DNA from 3 places in the Anaerotignum propionicum DSM 1682 genome. Region 2 is predicted to be linked to each of the others. Evidence: riboswitches for the same ligand, from Rfam matches in the RefSeq annotation. Region 2 holds a riboswitch; each other region holds the start of a gene.
The links. Region 2 has a riboswitch for ZMP and ZTP ahead of CPRO_RS01945 (formate--tetrahydrofolate ligase). Riboswitches for the same ligand answer to the same signal wherever they lie in the genome.

Region 1: it holds a riboswitch for ZMP and ZTP, as region 2 does, so the genes downstream of both, purE (5-(carboxyamino)imidazole ribonucleotide mutase) here and CPRO_RS01945 (formate--tetrahydrofolate ligase) in region 2, are expected to answer to the same signal.
Region 3: it holds a riboswitch for ZMP and ZTP, as region 2 does, so the genes downstream of both, pflA (pyruvate formate-lyase-activating protein) here and CPRO_RS01945 (formate--tetrahydrofolate ligase) in region 2, are expected to answer to the same signal.

The regions. Positions count from the first base shown of each region.
Region 1 is NZ_CP014223.1:2,447,620-2,454,114, reverse strand. It holds gene carB (carbamoyl-phosphate synthase large subunit) at 1-1,870, opposite strand, end outside; gene CPRO_RS11455 (dihydroorotase) at 1,992-3,260, opposite strand; ZMP/ZTP riboswitch at 3,428-3,586, shown strand; gene purE (5-(carboxyamino)imidazole ribonucleotide mutase) at 3,660-4,154, shown strand; gene purC (phosphoribosylaminoimidazolesuccinocarboxamide synthase) at 4,374-5,084, shown strand; gene purF (amidophosphoribosyltransferase) at 5,123-6,495, shown strand, end outside.
Region 2 is NZ_CP014223.1:414,648-421,142, forward strand. It holds gene CPRO_RS15950 (DNA translocase FtsK) at 1-2,702, shown strand, start outside; ZMP/ZTP riboswitch at 2,926-3,006, shown strand; gene CPRO_RS01945 (formate--tetrahydrofolate ligase) at 3,083-4,753, shown strand; gene CPRO_RS01950 (bifunctional 5,10-methylenetetrahydrofolate dehydrogenase/5,10-methenyltetrahydrofolate cyclohydrolase) at 4,766-5,623, shown strand; gene rimO (30S ribosomal protein S12 methylthiotransferase RimO) at 5,640-6,495, shown strand, end outside.
Region 3 is NZ_CP014223.1:1,461,607-1,468,101, reverse strand. It holds partial or broken gene CPRO_RS07005 (nucleoside recognition domain-containing protein) at 1-644, shown strand, start outside; gene pflB (formate C-acetyltransferase) at 1,052-3,283, opposite strand; gene pflA (pyruvate formate-lyase-activating protein) at 3,306-4,019, opposite strand; ZMP/ZTP riboswitch at 4,076-4,157, opposite strand; gene CPRO_RS06990 (LysR family transcriptional regulator) at 4,582-5,466, shown strand; gene hcp (hydroxylamine reductase) at 5,941-6,495, opposite strand, start outside.

The DNA.
Region 1 (6,495 bases), 1.1 Mb from region 2:
CCATAGGGTTTTCCAATTCGACGATATTCATAACATCTTCTACGGTAAGGGGCTCAAAGTATAATTTATCACTGGTAGTATAATCCGTTGAGACTGTTTCCGGATTGTTGTTAATGATGATGGATTCATAACCGAATTCTTTAATCGTTGTTACTGCGTGTACAGTTGAATAATCAAATTCTACGCCTTGACCGATACGGATTGGCCCTGAGCCAAGAACGATGATTTTTTTCTTATCGCTGATGATGGAATCATTTTTTTCCTCATAGGTTGAATAGAAGTAAGGAATATATCCGCCGGTTCCACTGGTTTCAATCATTTTGTAAACAGGGAATAATTTCATTTCTTTGCGCAGATTAAAAATCTCGATCTCCTTTTGATTCCAAAGCTTTGCAATGATCTTATCTGAAAAGCCCATCTTTTTAGCTGTGGTCAGGAGTTTTTTGTCACCTATATTTTCGGCTAGAATTTTTTCGTAGTCTACGATATTTTTCATTACCTCTAAAAAATATTTTGTAATCATAGTGGCGTTGAAAATTTCATCTAAGCTCACACCATTGCGGATTAACTGGGCAATGGCATAGATTCTATCATCAGGGCTTTCTGCAATATAGGCAAGGAGTTCTTCGTTGCTTATGGTATCAAACTTTGGCATATATAGATGTGATGTGCCGATTTCCAAGGAGCGGATGGATTTTAATAGACACTCCTCAATGGTACGACCGATGCCCATAACCTCTCCTGTTGCTTTCATTTGCGTGCTCAATTTATTCGTTGCGCTAGCAAATTTATCGAAGGCAAAGCGTGGGAATTTTGCAACAATATAATCTAATGCCGGCTCATAATTTGCATTGGTATTTGCGATTTTGATTTCATCTAAGGTCATGCCTACGGCTATTTTTGCTGTTACCCTTGCGATGGGATAGCCGCTTGCTTTGGATGCCAAGGCAGAGGAACGAGATACACGAGGGTTTACCTCAATTAAATAGTATTTGGAGGAGTTGGGGTCTAAAGCAAACTGAACATTGCAGCCACCCTCTATTTTTAATGCACGAATGATTTTTAAAGCACTATCTCGCAACATACTAAAATCTTGGTCATTCAGGGTTAGGATTGGTGCCACAACAATGGAATCTCCTGTATGTACACCCACAGGATCTACGTTTTCCATGCCACAAATGGTTATTGCACGGTCTGTCTTATCTCTCATTACCTCAAATTCAATTTCTTTGAAGCCTTTCACGCTTTTTTCTATCAAAACCTGATGGGTGGGGGAGAGGGAGAGGGCATTTTTCATCATTTCTTTCAACTCGGCTTCGTTTTTCGCAAAGCCGCCCCCTGTGCCGCCTAAGGTGAAGGCAGGGCGCAGAACAACGGGATAACCGATTTCAACAGCTGCACGAACTGCTTCCTCTATAGAATAGGTGATAATAGAAGGGATAACGGGTTCTCCAATTTCCTGACAAAGTTCTTTAAAGAGTTCTCTATCCTCTGCTTTTTCGATGCTTTCACAGCTTGTGCCCAAAAGCTCTACTTGACATTCCTTTAAGATGCCCTTTTTCTCCAGTTGAATTGCCAGATTTAAGCCTGTTTGTCCACCGATTCCTGGAACGATAGCATCGGGGCGTTCATAGCGAAGGATTTTTGCAATGTATTCCAAGGTCAACGGTTCCATATAAACCTTATCTGCGATGGTGGTATCAGTCATTATGGTGGCGGGATTGGAATTGACCAAAACCACTTCATAGCCCTCTTCTTTTAAAGCCAGGCAAGCCTGTGTTCCGGCATAGTCGAATTCCGCTGCTTGTCCAATTACAATGGGGCCGGAGCCGATGATAAGGATTTTTTTAAGATCTGTTCTTTTAGGCATTTTATTTCCTCCTTGAAATAGATGGATAGGTGTTCTTGCTGGTACAAAAATTTATTTAAACCTTGGAATGTTTCAGAAATTCATAAGCTAGGTAGATGAATGTCTATATTCCTAAGGGTACTTATCTCCTTTGATAAGCGATTTTGCTGTTACAAAGTGTTAGTTCACAGCGACCGAATACTTCTTTTCCTGCAAAGGGCGTGCTTCGACCTTTAGAGAGGAATTCATCTGGATATATTTTATACTGTTTTCTTAAATCAAATACAGTAAGGTCTGCGGGTTGTCCCTCTTCCAAGGGGGTGCCGATGTCAAAGCGTTTTCTGGGATTGGTATGAAGTAATTCCACGAGTTTCTCTAAAGTTAGGATTCCTGTTTGCACCAAATCTGTATACAAAACAGGGAAGGCTGTTTCCAGACCTACAATGCCCATCATGCTTCCTGCAAGTCCCTTTGATTTTTCATCAGCGGAATGGGGTGCATGGTCTGTGGCAATCATATCAATGGTGCCATCTAAAATTCCTTCGATTAATGCGAGTCTGTCTGCCTCACTTCGAATGGGTGGGTTCATTTTAAAACGACCATCCTCTTCCAGCATACTATCATTCATAACTAAGTAGTGAGGTGCTGTTTCACAGGTAACATCAATTCCACAGGCCTTCGCTTTTCGAATGAGGGCGACAGATTCTTTTGTGGAGATATGGCAGACATGATATTTACAGCCAGTTTCTTTGACTAAGGCAAGATCTCGTTCAATTTGCTTCCATTCACTTGCAGAGCAAATACCTTTGTGCCCATGAAGGGTGGCATATTCCCCATCGTGTATATAGCCACCATGAAGCAAAGTATTATCTTCACAGTGGGCTGCAATGATTTTTCCGTATTTACTGATTTTTCTCATGGCAGAGCCCATGAATTCGTCATTTTGCACACCCCTGCCGTCATCGCTAAAACCACAAACCTGCTTTGCAATTTCGTCATATTCGGCGAATTCTTCGCCTTTTTCCCCTACAGAAATGGTGCCGTAGGGATGAACATGGATACAGGCATTTTTTTGAATGCTTTCCAGTTGGGGCGCAAGATTTTCTTTTGAATCCGGTGTGGGCGACAGGTTTGGCATTGCACAGACGGTGGTATAACCCCCATGAGCGGCGGCTTTCGTTCCTGTTTCTATGGTTTCTTTATAAAAAAATCCCGGTTCTCTTAGATGTACGTGAACATCAATAAAACCGGGAAATACAAAACAACCTTCCAATTCAAAAAGAATAGTATCTGAAGAATAGGAAGGTTTGGTTGTGGAAATTTTAGAAATAAGACCATCTGCAATAAATATGTTGGAATTGACAAATCCACCTTGAACAAATACATTAACATTCGGTAAAATGTAGTTCAATTGCTCCAGCTCCTTTCCATTTGGTCGTTTAGGGTAAGTATTTCTTTACAAATTGTCAGTAGTATAGCATACGGTTTTTAATGTGTCAAGAATATATTTTAAGGTTTTTTAGATTGCTTGAATTGACAGAAACGTTTTTTTTGTGTAGACTTAGTTTGTCAATTTAAGAGGCTTTTTATAACTGACGGATCAGTGGGAAACCACAAGGGAGTAGAAAGCTTGAAGTGAGCAGTTCGGAAATATTCGGCGTTTTTTGTGACGCACCTGATTCGCAATGAAAAGTCAGGGGATTGATACTGCTTTTGTCGACCGTCTGGGCAGTCCTGTTTCTGACTAAGGAATAGGAATGCCCTTTTTTTGTTCAAATCATTAAATTTTATAGCCATTAGGAGGTTATCCATGAAAAAAGTAGCGATTCTTATGGGCAGTGACAGTGATTTTCCTGTTGTGGAAAAAGCTCTAACAACCTTGGACAAGTATGGTGTGCCCTTTGAGGTTCACGTGTACTCTGCCCACAGAACACCCGAAGAAGCAAGGGCCTTTGCAATGAATGCAAGAGAGAATGGTTTTGGCGCAATTATTGCGGCGGCGGGGAAAGCGGCTCATCTGGCAGGGGCTATGGCGGCAAATACCACATTACCTGTAATTGGTATTCCCATCAAATCTTCCACGTTGGATGGCTTGGATGCACTCCTTTCTACAGTTCAGATGCCCGGGGGCATGCCTGTGGCAACAGTGGCCATTGATGGAGCAGAAAACGCAGCATTATTGGCAATTCAGATTTTGGCGGTAACGGATGAAGATTTGGCTGAAAAGCTTCGCGTGGCAAGAGCTGATAATGCAAACAAAGTATTAGAAAAGGACCGTATGATAGCGGAAAAATATAATAAATAAACAATAAGATTCACGCATTTCTAGATGGAAAATCTTAATAGATAGATAATTTTAATTTGTGGACAAGGTCGTTGTAGAAATAGGATTTTCTCTGTAAAATCCTGTGGTTCATTCCATTTTTAACCGAAACAAAAAGTAACGATACTTAAAAATATAAATGCTCATTAACCCAACAAGCCGAAAGGCAAAAAGATGATTCTTTAGGAGGAATTCAGTATCATGGAAAAGACAGTTCAGATGTATGAAGGCAAGGCAAAAAAGGTATTTGCAACCAACGATGAAAATTACTGCATCGTATCCTACAAGGATGATGCAACTGCGTTCAATGGTCTGAAAAAAGGCACCATTCTTGGTAAAGGTGCCATCAACAACCGTGTAACAAATCACCTCATGAAGCTTTTAGAAAAAAACGGGATTCCTACACATTTTGTGGAAGAGCTTTCCGATAGAGAAACTGTAGTAAAGAAAGTAACAATTGTACCCTTGGAGGTAATTGTAAGAAATATTGCCGCTGGATCTTTGGCAAAGCGTCTTGGATTGGCGGAAGGCACAAAAATGAAGAGTACAGTTCTGGAATACTGTTATAAAGATGATGAACTGGGCGACCCTATGATTAATGAATATCATATTTTAGCCATGGAATTTGCGACAAAAGAAGAAATTGATTTAATTGCAAAATACTCTTTTAAGATTAATGAAATTTTGAGCAATTATTTGAAAGATGCAAATATTGAATTGATAGATTTCAAATTGGAATTTGGTAAGACAGCTGATGGTCAAATTGTATTGGCAGATGAAATTTCCCCTGATACCTGCCGTTTCTGGGATACCGTAACAGGAGAGAAGCTTGACAAAGACAGATTCCGCCGTGACTTAGGCAATGTGGAAGATGCTTATCAGGAAGTATTAAAGCGTTTGATGGGTGAATAATCCGGTTACAGTACAGAGTGAATAGACGAGGTGCTAACATGTGTATGAATGAAATTCATGAGGAATGTGGTGTATTCGGTGTTTTTGGAAAAGAAACCGCCACAGTTGCGGCAACAACCTATTATGGTCTGTTTGCTTTACAGCATAGAGGTCAGGAAAGCTGCGGCATTGTAGTAAATGACGATGGTATTTTTCGTTTTCATAAAGATCCTGGCTTGGTAAACGATGTATTTACCCCTCAGGTGATGGCTTCCTTGGGAGAAGGCAATATGGCGATTGGCCATGTACGCTATGGCACAACTGGAGTGAATGACCGTACCAATGCCCAGCCTATCGTTGTAAATCACATCAAAGGCAAGCTTGCATTGGCCCATAACGGCAATTTGGTAAATTCTTTTGAATTAAGACAAGAATTGGAATTACAAGGCTCTATTTTTCACACAACAAGTGATACAGAAGTTATTTCTTATATGATTACAAAGGAACGATTGAATGCCCCTTCCATTGAGGAGGCAGTAAACCGTGCCATGAACCGCATAAAAGGAGCGTATTCATTAGTGATTATGTCTGCTTCCAAAATGGTTGCGGCAAGGGATGAAAATGGATTCAGACCCTTATGTTATGGGATAACAGAGGATGGCAGCTACATTGTTGCTTCTGAAAGCTGTGCTTTGGATGCCGTTGGTGCGAAGTTTATTCGAGATATTCGTCCCGGGGAAATTGTGGTTTTTGACCATGAAGGAATTCGTACCATTACAGACCATTGTGAAAAAGTAAAGCCCACTATCTGTATATTTGAATATATTTATTTCTCCAGACCTGACTCCCGTGTGGAAGGCAGAAGTGTGCACGATGCAAGGGTGAAGGCGGGGGCTTGTCTTGCCATGGAGCACCCTGTACAGGCGGATGTTGTCATCGGCGTTCCGGATTCAGGGTTGGATGCGGCAATTGGCTATGCAAGACAGTCCGGCATTCCTTACGGTATTGGATTTATTAAAAACAAGTACATTGGGCGTACCTTTATTTCTCCCGGACAAAAGGTCCGTGAGGATAAAGTGAAGATAAAGTTAAACGTAATTGCAGAAACGGTAAAAGGAAAAAGAGTAGTTTTGGTGGACGATTCCATTGTAAGAGGGACAACCTCCGCACGGATTGTAAAGCTTCTTAGGGATGCGGGAGCAACTGAGGTGCATATGCGTTCTTCTGCTCCTCCCTTTTTGTACCCTTGCTTTTATGGAACGGATGTGGATTCTCAGGAGAATTTGATTGCCTGTAACCATACCATAGAGGAAATTAGAGATATTATTGGCGTAGACAGCTTAGGATATTTAAGTCTTGACCATTTAAGTATGCTGATTGGTACCCCCAACGGTGAGGGTTACTGTGCTTCCTGCTTTGACGGCAAGTATCC
Region 2 (6,495 bases):
AGGGCAATGCTAAGGTAATAGAGAATGATAGCCGTTTTGGGGACAGCATTCTGGACGAGGTAATCCTAATTATAATTATGTTAATTTCCCTAGTGGCTGAAATCAGCGTGCTTACTGAAAAAATGGGAGTCATTGGGCATTTGTTTAGCAGTTTATTTAAGGGGCTATTTGGCTTTGCAGGAGTGCTATTGCCGTTATGTATTATTATCTATTGTGGATGGCTTTTGGCAAGTGAAGAGAGAAAAATGCCTGTGGTTCGTGGACTTGGTGGCCTGTTGTTTCTTCTTTGTGTTGCTGCAGGGGTACATTTGATACATCCCATTGAAGCTACTGCCAATTTGAAATTTTTCCAGAAAGTAGCTTTTTACTACGGAGAAGGTGCTATGGGCAACGGCGGTTTGCTGGGAGGGGCACTGGGCGGTCTTTTATATGGCGCTTTTGATACCTTGGGCAGCACTTTAGTGTTGATTGCCCTTTTGATTATTTCGTTGATTATGACAACGGGGAAATCCTTTTTTCAGGCTGTTTCTGACTATTCAGCTCACCAAAAGGCAATGCAAAAGGTAAGATATGAGAAAATAAAAAGCAGAGCGGAACAAATTCGTTTAATGGAGCAGGCGGAGGCGGAAAAGCGGGAACGCCGCCGACAAAGAGAGAAAAAGAAGGGCAGTTATAATATTGAGCTCAGGGATCAGGAAGGCTGTGAGGTCGAAGCACCTGACATAGTGGAAACTGTTTTCCGCAAAAAGGATCCTGTAAAATATAAGAAGGCAGACCCCATTTATAACTTTATTTTCGAGGAAGGACAGGAGGGGGCACCCGACGAAGAAATTGAAGATTTTGAGATTGAATCCGTTGGGGAAAATCAGAAGAAAGACGAAGAAATTCCAATTATGATTCATTCCAAGGCGGTTCAAGATGAAGGGGAGGAAATGATTGAGGAAATTTTCAGAGAGACCCCAGAAGAGGAAATTTTGTTATCTGAAGAGGAAGATGTTTTTTCTAAGGACGAGCCTCTTGGCGATACAGAGGAAATACCCATTGTTGTTTTGGATGAAGAGACAGAGAGCTTAAATGCTTCAGATAATTTGGATATGTCTGAAAGCATCAATATTTCAGACGATTTAGAAATGACGGCGGATGCCGATGATTTGGAAGATACCGAAAAAGGAGAAAAGCAAGAAAAGACTGCTGAGGAAACGGAAGCTGTCCCAGAAGAGGAAGTGCCTGCCGAACCAATCGAAGAAGAAATCCCCTATGTTTTTCCTCCTATTGAGCTTTTGGGAGAAGACCCGAAATCAGGGGGTGGAGATTCTAAGGCGGAGATGCTTGCCAATGCAAAAAAGCTGGAGTCAACATTAAAGAGCTTTGGCGTTGATGCAAAGGTAATCCAAATCAACAGAGGACCCACAGTTACCCGATATGAATTATCCCCTAGCCAGGGGGTAAAAGTAAGCAAAATTGTAAATTTGGCGGATGACATTGCCCTAAATCTGGCGGCTAGCGGCATCCGTATTGAAGCGCCTATCCCGGGAAAGGCTGCAGTGGGTATTGAAGTGCCCAACAGGGAGACCCAATCTGTATATTTGAGAACGGTATTAGATAGTGATGCCTTCCATAATCATGGTTCTAAGTTGGCCTTTGCATTGGGAGAGGACATTGCAGGGAACCCTGTAGTTACGGATATTGGGAAAATGCCCCATCTTTTGATTGCAGGTGCAACGGGCAGTGGTAAGAGTGTTTGCATCAACACGCTGATTACCAGCATTTTATATAAGGCTGACCCCAAGGACGTTAAACTTTTGCTGGTCGACCCTAAGGTAGTAGAATTGAGCGTTTATAATGGTATTCCTCATCTATTGATTCCTGTTGTTACCGACCCGAAAAAAGCGTCCGCGGCATTAAATTGGGCGGTGCGGGAAATGTTGCAAAGATATAATGATTTTGCATCCTTTGGTGTTAGGGATATAAAGGGCTTTAATGCCATGAAAGAGGAAGAAGGGGATGAAAAAGGGAAGATGGCACAAATTGTCATCGTTATTGACGAGTTGGCGGATTTGATGATGGCGGCACCCGGTGAGGTAGAGGATTCTATTTGCAGATTGGCACAGATGGCTCGTGCCGCAGGAATGCATTTGATTATTGCAACCCAGCGACCATCCGTAGATGTTATTACCGGTGTCATTAAAGCAAACATTCCGTCCCGATTGGCCTTCGCGGTTTCCTCTGGCATTGATTCCCGAACCATTTTGGATATGGTTGGTGCGGAGAAGCTTTTGGGTAAGGGGGATATGCTGTTTTACCCTGCGGGACAAAGTAAGCCTGCCCGTTTACAGGGGGCTTTTGTTACCGATAAAGAGGTGGAGGATATTGTTTCATTCCTGAAAAAGAGTGGTCGTCCGGGATATACTCAAGATACCATAGACCAAATTACAAAGGTAACCAAAACCGGTATGGATGCAGATGAGGACAGTGACGAATTTTTTGAGCCTGCAGTAGATTTGATTATTGAAAAGGAAAAAGCTTCGGTTTCTATGCTGCAAAGACAATTTAGAATTGGTTATAACCGTGCAGCAAGGTTGATGGATGAGTTGGAACGCAAGGGAATGGTTGGCCCTGAGGATGGTAGCAAGCCCAGAAAGGTACTCATTACCCGTGCCCAATGGGAGACGATAAAAGAGCCAGTGGAAGAAGAACTTTGATAAAGGAAAAAAGAAAAATTGTGTTACATAAACAGATGAGTTGTTGGAGTATTATTTTCAAAAGGATTTTTTTAAAGAGAAATAGGTTTTGCGAAAAGACTCCTAAAATATTAAGAATCTAAAAGACAGGATACAGCCGAAGGAAAAGTCTGAACCAATCTTGTACTGGATAAAATATTTCTTTGTCTGTTGACAAAAAAACCTGCATATAGTACCATTTCCCTAGAGGTCATATGACTGACGGGAGTGGAGTTAACCACATGGAGTATGACAAGGATAAATGCCGACCGTCTGGGCGATGACGCTTGGACTGTCGGCTTTTTTATTTGCGGTTCATGGCGTATGAAAACCGTTGAAGGACTGAAAGGAGTTTGTTTATCATGAAAACAGATTTGCAGATTGCACAGGAGTGCAAAATGGAGCCGATTACTGCGATTGCCGCAAAAGCAGGGATTCCCGAGGAATTTGTGGAATGCTATGGAAGGTACAAAGGGAAAATCAGCGACAAATACTATAATCAAATAAAAAACAACCCTAACGGGAAGCTGATTTTGGTAACTGCTGTAAATCCTACCCCTGCAGGTGAGGGGAAAACTACAGTGACCATTGGCTTAACACAGGCATTACAGAAGTTGGGCAAAAATGCCATTACTTGTTTAAGAGAACCATCCCTTGGCCCTTGCATGGGTGTAAAAGGGGGAGCAGCCGGTGGCGGATATGCGCAGGTTGTTCCTATGGAGGAAATCAACCTGCATTTTACTGGAGATTTGCATGCCATTACTACAGCAAATAACCTTTTGGCGTCAATGGTGGATAACCATATTCAACAAGGAAATGATTTGAATATTGACACTAGAAGAATCACTTGGAAAAGAGTAGTTGATCTAAATGATAGACAGTTGAGAAGCATCATTTCAGGCTTGGGCGGCAAGGTAAACGGCGTACCCCGTGAGGACGGCTTCCAAATTACCGTTGCTTCCGAGATTATGGCGATTTTCTGCTTGGCAAACGATTTAAAGCATTTAAAAGAGATGTTGGGGAAAATTATTATTGGCTATACTTACAATGATGAGCCTGTAACGGCAAAGCAAATCGGTGCTGATGGTGCAATGACTGTTTTATTGAAGGATGCCCTTCAGCCTAACTTAGTACAGACTTTGGAGCATACGCCTGCAATGATTCACGGCGGCCCTTTTGCAAATATTGCCCATGGCTGTAACAGTGTGCGTGCCACAAAATTAGGCTTGAAAATGGCAGATTATGTGGTCACGGAAGCAGGTTTTGGTGCGGATTTGGGGGCAGAGAAGTTTTTTGATATTAAGTGCCGTAAGGCCGGCATTCGTCCTGATGCCGTTGTTTTGGTTGCAACAATCCGTGCAATGAAATATAATGGTGGTGTTGCCAAAGCAGATTTGAGCAATGAAAATTTAGATGCTTTGAAAAAAGGTTTTGTAAATTTAGAAAAGCATATTGAAAATATACAGAAATTTGGTGTTCCTGTTGTGGTTACTTTGAACCATTTTGTGGCAGATACTGAGGCGGAGGTTGCCTTTGTGAAGGCAAGCTGTGAAGCCATGGGTGCTACTTTTGCCATTGCAAGGGTTTGGGCAGAAGGCGGTGAAGGTGGCCGTACTCTGGCAGAAAAGGTACTAGAGACCATAGAAACGAAGGAAAATAATTTCCATACCTTATATGATGACAATTTAACCATTCAGGAAAAAATAAATTGTGTTTGTAAAGAAATTTACGGTGCAGGAAATGTCAACTTCTCAGCAGCAGCGAAAAAGACTCTGGCTCAAATAGAACAGTTGGGCTTTGGACATTTCCCTGTTTGTATTGCAAAAACACAATACTCCCTATCTGACGACCCTAAGCTTTTGGGACGTCCTGAGGGATTTGAGGTAAATGTGAAAGAATTGAGAATTTCAGCAGGGGCAGGCTTTATCGTTGCAATGCTTGGAGATATTATGACAATGCCAGGCTTGCCAAAGAGACCTGCGGCTTTGGATATTGATATTGATGAAGATGGAAACATCGTGGGATTATTCTAAGGAGTTGTAATGATGACAGCACAATTGATTGATGGCAAGTTGATTTCGGCACAAATCAAAGAGGAAGCGGCGAAAGAAGCGGCTCAAATTAAGGCGCAGGGTGTGAATCCTTGCCTTGCCGTTGTTTTGGTGGGAAACGATTCCGCTTCTCAGGTTTATGTGAATAATAAAAAAAAGGCATGTGAGGCAGTGGGTATTCGCTCTGTATCCTATGAATTAGGAGGAGAAACATCGGAGGAGGAACTGCTCCGCCTTGTGGCACAGTTAAACGCTGATGAGACCGTTCATGGTATTTTGGTGCAAATGCCTTTGCCGAAGCAAATCAACGAGGAAAAAGTAATTCTTGCCATTGATGCCAAAAAGGATGTGGATTGCTTTCATCCTATGAACGTGGGTCTATTGCATTCAGGGGGCAAGGGATTTTTGCCTTGTACACCCGCAGGTATTATTGAGTTAATTAAGCGCAGTGGGCATACCATTCAAGGACAGAATTGTGTGATTATCGGAAGAAGCAATATCGTTGGGAAGCCTGTGGCTATGCTGTTAATGCAGGAGAACGGAACGGTGACTATTTGCCATTCAAAAACCCGTAATCTGGCGGAGGTTTGCCGGGGGGCGGACATTATCGTTAGTGCCACGGGAAAGGTAAATACCGTTACGGCAGAAATGGTAAAAGCAGGTGCCATTGTGATTGACGTAGGCATGAACCGCAATGAGGCAGGTAAGCTTTGCGGTGATGTGGATTTTGAAGCCGTGAAAGAGATTGCAGGGGCAATCACTCCTGTGCCGGGAGGCGTAGGGCCCATGACCATTGCAATGCTTATGAAGAACTGTCTTGTAGCTGCAAAAATGCAGAACAACTTGATGTAAATTTAGGGAGGTAAACATGAAAGGAACCGTAGCATTCACTTCTTTAGGGTGTGACAAAAACAGAGTAGACAGCGAGGTTATGCTGGGAATATTGGCGCAAAATGGCTTTCAGACCATTGCCGATGAAGCAGAGGCAGATATCATCGTGATAAACACATGCTGTTTTATTAAGGATGCCCTAGACGAAAGTATTGAAACCATTCTGGAGATGGCGGAGTATAAAAAAACAGGCAAATGCAAAGGCTTAATCGTAGCCGGTTGTTTGGGTCAGCGCTATGAGAAGGAGTTTTTTGATGAACTGCCTGAGGTGGATGCAGTCATTGGTACAGCGGCTTACGAATCCGTGGCGGAGGTGGCGGCGGATATTTTGAAGGGTAAAATGGGGGAGAAATATTTAGAAGATATTGACCGTCCCATGGAAGATACCAATGGAAAGTTGCGGATTCTTTCTACTGCCCCATATTTTGCATATTTAAAAATCTCTGAGGGCTGTGATAACCATTGCACCTATTGTGTTATTCCTAAGCTTAGAGGAAAACACAGAAGCCGTACCATGGAAAGCCTTGTGGAGGAAGCAAAGGTATTGGCGGATAATGGTGTGAAGGAATTGGTCATTGTTGCACAGGATACCTCCATTTATGGCAGAGATTTATATGGTGAGCCCAAACTTCATGCCTTGTTGGAGGAATTATCAAAGGTTGATGGTATTGAATGGATTCGTCTGTTATACTGTTATCCAGAAACGTTAACCCAAGAAACCATTGATGAAATGGCTAGAAATGAAAAAATCTGTCATTATATTGATATGCCCATTCAGCATGGGAACGACGCTGTGTTAAAGCGCATGGGAAGAAAAAGTAACCAAGCTTTAA
Region 3 (6,495 bases), 1.0 Mb from region 2:
TGACTGCTTTTATTTTATTAGGAATTATAATGACCTTCGTTGTAACAAAATTACTTTCCAATACAATTTTGAAAGGTGTTCCCTCCTCCTTTACTTTAGAGATGCCTCCTTATCGAAGACCTCAAATTGGCAAAGTAATTGTTCGCTCCATTTTTGACAGAACCTTATTTGTTCTGGGCAGAGCAATCGTGGTGGCAGCTCCTGCAGGCTTAGTGATTTGGCTCATGGCAAACATAAGCATAAACAATATAAGCGTGCTGAATCATTGTGCATCATTCTTAAATCCTTTCGCCCAATTGATGGGACTGGACGGTGTTATTCTGCTGGCATTCATTTTGGGTTTTCCTGCCAACGAGATTGTCATTCCAATTATAATCATGGCTTATATGTCTCAAGGAAGCCTTCTTGAACTAGATAGCCTTACCCAATTAAAAGAATTATTCGTCAGCCATGGTTGGACTTGGATTACAGCAGTCAGCACCATGTTGTTTTCCCTCATGCACTGGCCCTGCTCTACTACATTGCTTACCATAAAAAAAGAAACGAACAGTTGGAAATGGACAGCACTTGCCGTAATCATTCCAACGGCAATCGGCGTTACTGTTTGCATTTTATTTGCTAATATTGCAAAGCTTTTTGTTTGATATGTAGGTGAATCTCACGTGTTGCTCAAACATCCAATCATCCCATAATCCCCCTTCTTGGGATGCATCGCTATAAACCGCACCTTTTCAGGCAGTAAAGTTCTGACAAATCATTTTTAGGGGTTTGGGAAGCAAGACTTCCAGAATGGAATTCCCAGAATGAACTTGCCATAAGAAAAAACAGGAAGTTTCAAGGCAATCTTGCCTCAGAACGCACCTGTTTTTTCCTGCATCCGAAAGATATGAAAAAGCAAAGGGTGGCGACTATGTCGACACCCTCACTCCTCTTTTTCATGCGAGGTTAAAATTTAATTATGCAGTTAGCTATATATTTAAAAATCGTTATGCTATCGTATCTCTAACACTTCTCAAGTTCTTAATTTTTCAGTAGTCACACAAATTAACTGTTACATAGTTTCGTGGAAGGTTCTTTTGATTACCTCTAACTGTTGATCACGGCTTAGTCGATTAAAGTTCACCGCATATCCGGAAACACGAATAGTCAGCGTTGGGTATCTTTCGGGGTTCTCCATAGCATCAATCAGAATGTCACGGTTCATTACGTTTACATTCAAATGATGGGCACCTTGAATAAAATAGCCATCCAAAATGTGAATCAGGTTTTCAATCCGCTGCTCTTCTTCCTTGCCCAGTGCGTCAGGTACGACAGAAAATGTATTGGAAACGCCATCCTGGCATACGTTTCTATAAGGAATTTTAGCTACAGAGTTTAAGGATGCCAGGGCACCGTTCTCATCCCGTCCGTGCATGGGGTTTGCTCCCGGTGCAAGGGGTTCTCCATATTTTCTGCCATCAGGGGTGCTCCCTGTTTTTTTGCCATACATAACATTGCTGGTGATAGTCAAAGCAGACAATGTATGCTTTGCATTGCGATAAATGGGGTGTTGTTTTAACGCATTGGAAAAATGGGTTGCTATCTCCACTGCAATATCATCTACTCTATCATCGTCATTGCCGTATTTAGGGAAGTCTCCCTCTACCTTAAAGTCCACCGTTACTCCGTGTTCATCACGAATGGGCGTTACCTTTGCATATTTTATGGCAGAAAGGGAATCTGCCGCTACGGAAATCCCCGCAATACCAAAGGCTGTGAGACGTTCCACATCCCTATCATGCAACGCCATCTGGCTTGCTTCATAAGCATATTTATCGTGCATATAGTGGATGATGTTTATACTGTCAACATACAACTCAGCAACGTAGTCCATAACCTTTTTATAGCGCTCAAGAACCTCTTCATAGTCCAAAACATCTCCTTGGATAGGTGCAATGTTAGGCACCACAGGTATTTTTTGCAATTCATCCACGCCACCATTTACTGCCAAAAGAAGAGATTTTGCAATGTTTGCTCTTGCACCGAAAAACTGCATCTGCTTGCCCACACGCATCGCGGAAACACAGCAAGAAATTGCGTAATCATCCCCATACAAAGGTCGCATCACGTCATCATTTTCGTATTGAATTGAGTCTGTTTCGATACTCATTTTTGCGCAATATTCCTTGAAGGCATGGGGCAAATCTCTGCTCCAAAGCACCGTCATATTTGGTTCGGGAGCAGTTCCCAAATTGGTTAGGGTATGTAGGTAGCGGAAAGAGTTTTTTGTTACCAGAGATTCGCCATTTAGACTGATACCACCAATCGCCTCTGTAATCCAAGTAGGATCGCCACCAAACAATTCATTGTACTCTGGTGTTCTTAAATGACGCACCAATCTTAATTTGATAATAAATTGGTCAATTAATTCCTGTGCCTCTTTTTCCGAAAGAATGCCGTTTTTCAAATCTCTTTCGATATAAATATCTAAAAATGTGGATGTGCGTCCCAAAGAAATTGCTGCACCATTATTTTCTTTTACACCTGCGAGATATGCCATATACAAAAATTGTACTGCTTCCTTGGCATCTTTCGCAGGCTCACTGAGATCAACGCCATATTTCAAGGCCATAGACTTCATTTCTTTTAAAGCCTTTATTTGCATGCTCAATTCTTCTCTTGTACGAATACGTTCATCAGTCATTGCACCGTCAAACTCAGCCAATTCCCGTTCCTTTTCCTGCATTAGGAAATCTACTCCGTACAACGAAACACGTCTGTAATCCCCAATGACACGGCCGCGGCCGTAAGCATCAGGCAACCCTGTCAACAGCCCAACATGTCTTGCTACCTTTGTTCTCTCGGGATAGGCATCAAAAACACCTTCGTTATGAGACTTTCTGTAAGAATGGAAATTCTTCTCCACTTCCCCATTTAATTGATAGCCATACTGATCCAGTGCGCTTGTAGCCATTTTTAAGCCGCCATATAAGTTTACAATTCTTTTTAAAGGGGCATCTGTCTGCAAGCCTAAAATCAACTCATTTTCTCTGTCAATATAACCGGGAGCAAAATTATCAATGCCTGAAATAATATTTGTCTCCACATCCAAAATACCTGTTTTCATTTCTTCCACAATCAATACGTGGCACTTATCCCATAGCTTTTTTGTTCTATCGGTAACCCCTTCCAAAAAGGAATCATCGCCATCATAAAGGGAATAATTTTTTTGAATGAAATTACGAACATCAATTTCCTTTGTCCATCTGCCTGTTTCAAATCCCTGCCATGCCAATATATTCATGTTTTCAATCCTCTCTTTGTCTCTAGGAAATGCTATCTAAAATCAATTTCTGAAGTTGTTTCGTCTTTTCTTTACACATGGGCGGTGTATCTTTCAGGGGATAATCAACCCCCATAACACTGTATTTTTCCATACCCAACGTGTGATAAGGCAGAAGCTCTACCCTTTTCACATTGGGAATTGCTTTTATGTACCCCCCAAGCCCTTTGATATGCGCTTCACTGTCTGTAATATTAGGCACAACCACATGGCGTATCCAAAGGGAAGTTTGGCTTTTTCTCACTGCATTTAAAAACTCAGTAGTAACAGAAAAATCGCCCCCTGTTAAAGCTGTATATTCTTCTGCCAAATAATGCTTTACATCAAACAATACTAAATCGGTAACTTCCAAAAGCTCCTGATAATTTCCAAATCCATATCCTGCCGTGTCTAGGCAAGTGGAGATATTTTCCTTTTTACATTCTCTAAATAATTCCGTCACAAATTCAATCTGCAAAAGCGGTTCACCACCGGAACAAGTCACGCCCCCTGTATCGCCAAAATAGGGCTGAAAACGCCTGAGCTTTTTCATGATTTCGTCCACACCTATTTCTTTTCCTCCATGTAGCTGCCAAGTATCCGGGTTATGGCAATACTTGCACCGCAGCCCACAACCTTGGAGAAACAGAACGCTCCTTATGCCGGGACCATCCACCAGTCCCATGGATTCAATAGAGTGAATTTTACCTCTTTGCACAAAATCACCTCTTTCTAGTTCAAATTTCTGAATTAGAAAAAGCCGACAATCCGGGCTTTTTCTGCCCAGACGGTCGGCTTGTTAGTGATTATACTTCACGTGGTTGAACCCACTGTTCCGTCAGTCATATAATCTATGAGATGATTTTAGCATGCTTATTTTTTATTGTCAATGAAATTTATTGATTTTGAAAAAGAAAAATAAATGATAATCTGAAAAATTTTTTTCAAGGTTATCACCGTATTTACTTTTTTTATTTAAGTATATTTCTAAATCGCCAACAAAATTTTTTCTAACTCAAGCCATATGAAATAACGATAAGTTCTTGCTTTCATCATCTAATATTTATTCAAAAAGATTCATTTTATAAATTAATAAACGTTGGAATTTATATCCATTATATGGTAAAATTAGCAAGTATAAACATGACCACAGCGCAAAATTGTAAAATACATTATTTTTTTTTATTAATTATGACGAAAAAAGAAAAATATATAGATTCTTTCTATATTTTTGCTATAATGATTGCGAAGAGGTTGATAAAGAAAAAAGGAGGAAGGTAATGAATTTAAATCAATTATACTATTTTAAAACTTTGGCTGAATTGGAGCATTACACGAAGGCTTCGGAAAGATTAAATATTTCCCAGCCAACATTAAGCCATTCTATCGCTGCTATGGAAAAGGAATTGGGGGCAAATCTTTTTGAAAAGCAGGGACGGAACGTGGTTTTGACAAAGTATGGAAGAATTTATATGTTTTATGTGGAAAACGCTTTGACTCAGTTGGAACTAGGTAAAAATCAAATTGAAAGACTCATTACAGTGGGGGGTGGGCATGTAGGCCTTGCATACATGACCTCTGTGGGAGCAAATTTTGTACCGGAAATTATTGCAGGTTTTTTGGATGATCCCCAGAATAAGAACATCTCTTTTTCTTGCTATGAAGGAAATACAAAAACATTGCTTTACAATTTGAAAAGAGAAAAATATGATTTGGTCTTCTGCTCTATGGTTGAAAACGAAAGTGACGTGGAATTTATCCCTGTTTTTGAACAGGGATTGGTTGTAATCGTTCCCGAAAATCATGCTTTGGCAGGAAAAAAGAAAGTAAGTATTCAAGATATTTGTCCTTATCCTTTGATCTGCTATACAAAGGAAAGCGGTATGAGACGGATTATCGATGACTTGTTTTCAAAAGCGCAAATTATGCCTAATATTCTTTGCCAATTTGAAGATGTCAACTCAATGGCGGGTCTGGTTCAAGCAAACCAAGGAATCGCAATTATTACTGACAACCCGACAATCCAAAATTATAACGTAGTAAAATTAGATTTGGATACTGCTTATTCTAAGCGTATGGTTTACCTTGCTTATGTGGTAAATAGATATTTGCCACCTGCCGTTGAAAAATTTAAGGAGCATATTCTGGGAACTACAAAAAAATAAGTCGTCTTTGGTGTGTACGCTAAGACAGCAAACCTCTACAATGATGTATACAACTATTGTAGAGGTATTTTTTAATTAGAAACGAAAACAAATCCTTTTGTATAGAAATTGGTACCCTTTAAGCATCATTCTTTCATCCCATTCACCCATTCATTTATATCGGAAGAATAGCATTTCTTTTAAATGTCAAATATCAGCATCATTTGCTGGTGGTCTGATCTGCTACTATAAGGGACTTCCTTGCAAAGCATGGGGCATATTGATAAAAATTTCTTATGCAACATTCACCCTACTACCGTTAAAACGGTTTTTTAAACTTATTTTACATTTGCGAAAATTAATAATTTTTTATCAGCTAAAAAAACCTTACAGGTACAGCTAAACCATTCCTACCTCCTGTAGAGCAGGTGGTTTAATCAAGTTAAAGCAAACAAAAATTAAGTCCTGCCGATACTATCAGCAGGACTTTTTTGATTAAGCCATAAATAATTTAATATCCTCGTCTACTGTACCAATACCGCTGATTCCAAAGCTTTCAACTAGAACCTTGGCAACATTGGGGGACAAAAATCCGGGGAGTGTAGGCCCTAAATGGATATTTTTCACACCAAGATATAACAGCGCCAACAAAACAATAACTGCCTTTTGCTCATACCACGCAATATTGTATACAATTGGAAGCTCATTGATATCATCAAGGCCAAATACTTCTTTTAATTTCATTGCGATTACTGCAAGGGAATAGGAATCGTTACACTGACCCGCATCCAATACCCTTGGAATACCACCGATATCTCCTAATTGCAGCTTATTATAGCGGTATTTTGCGCAGCCCGCAGTAAGAATCACTGTATCTTTTGGAAGTTTTTCAGCAAATTCCGTATAATATTCTCTGGATTTCATTCTGCCATCGCAACCGGCCATTACAAAAAATTTCTTGATTGCACCGGATTTTACTGCATCAACCACCTTATCTGCCAGAGCAAATACCTGATTGTGCGCAAAGCCACCCACAATACTGCCTGCTTC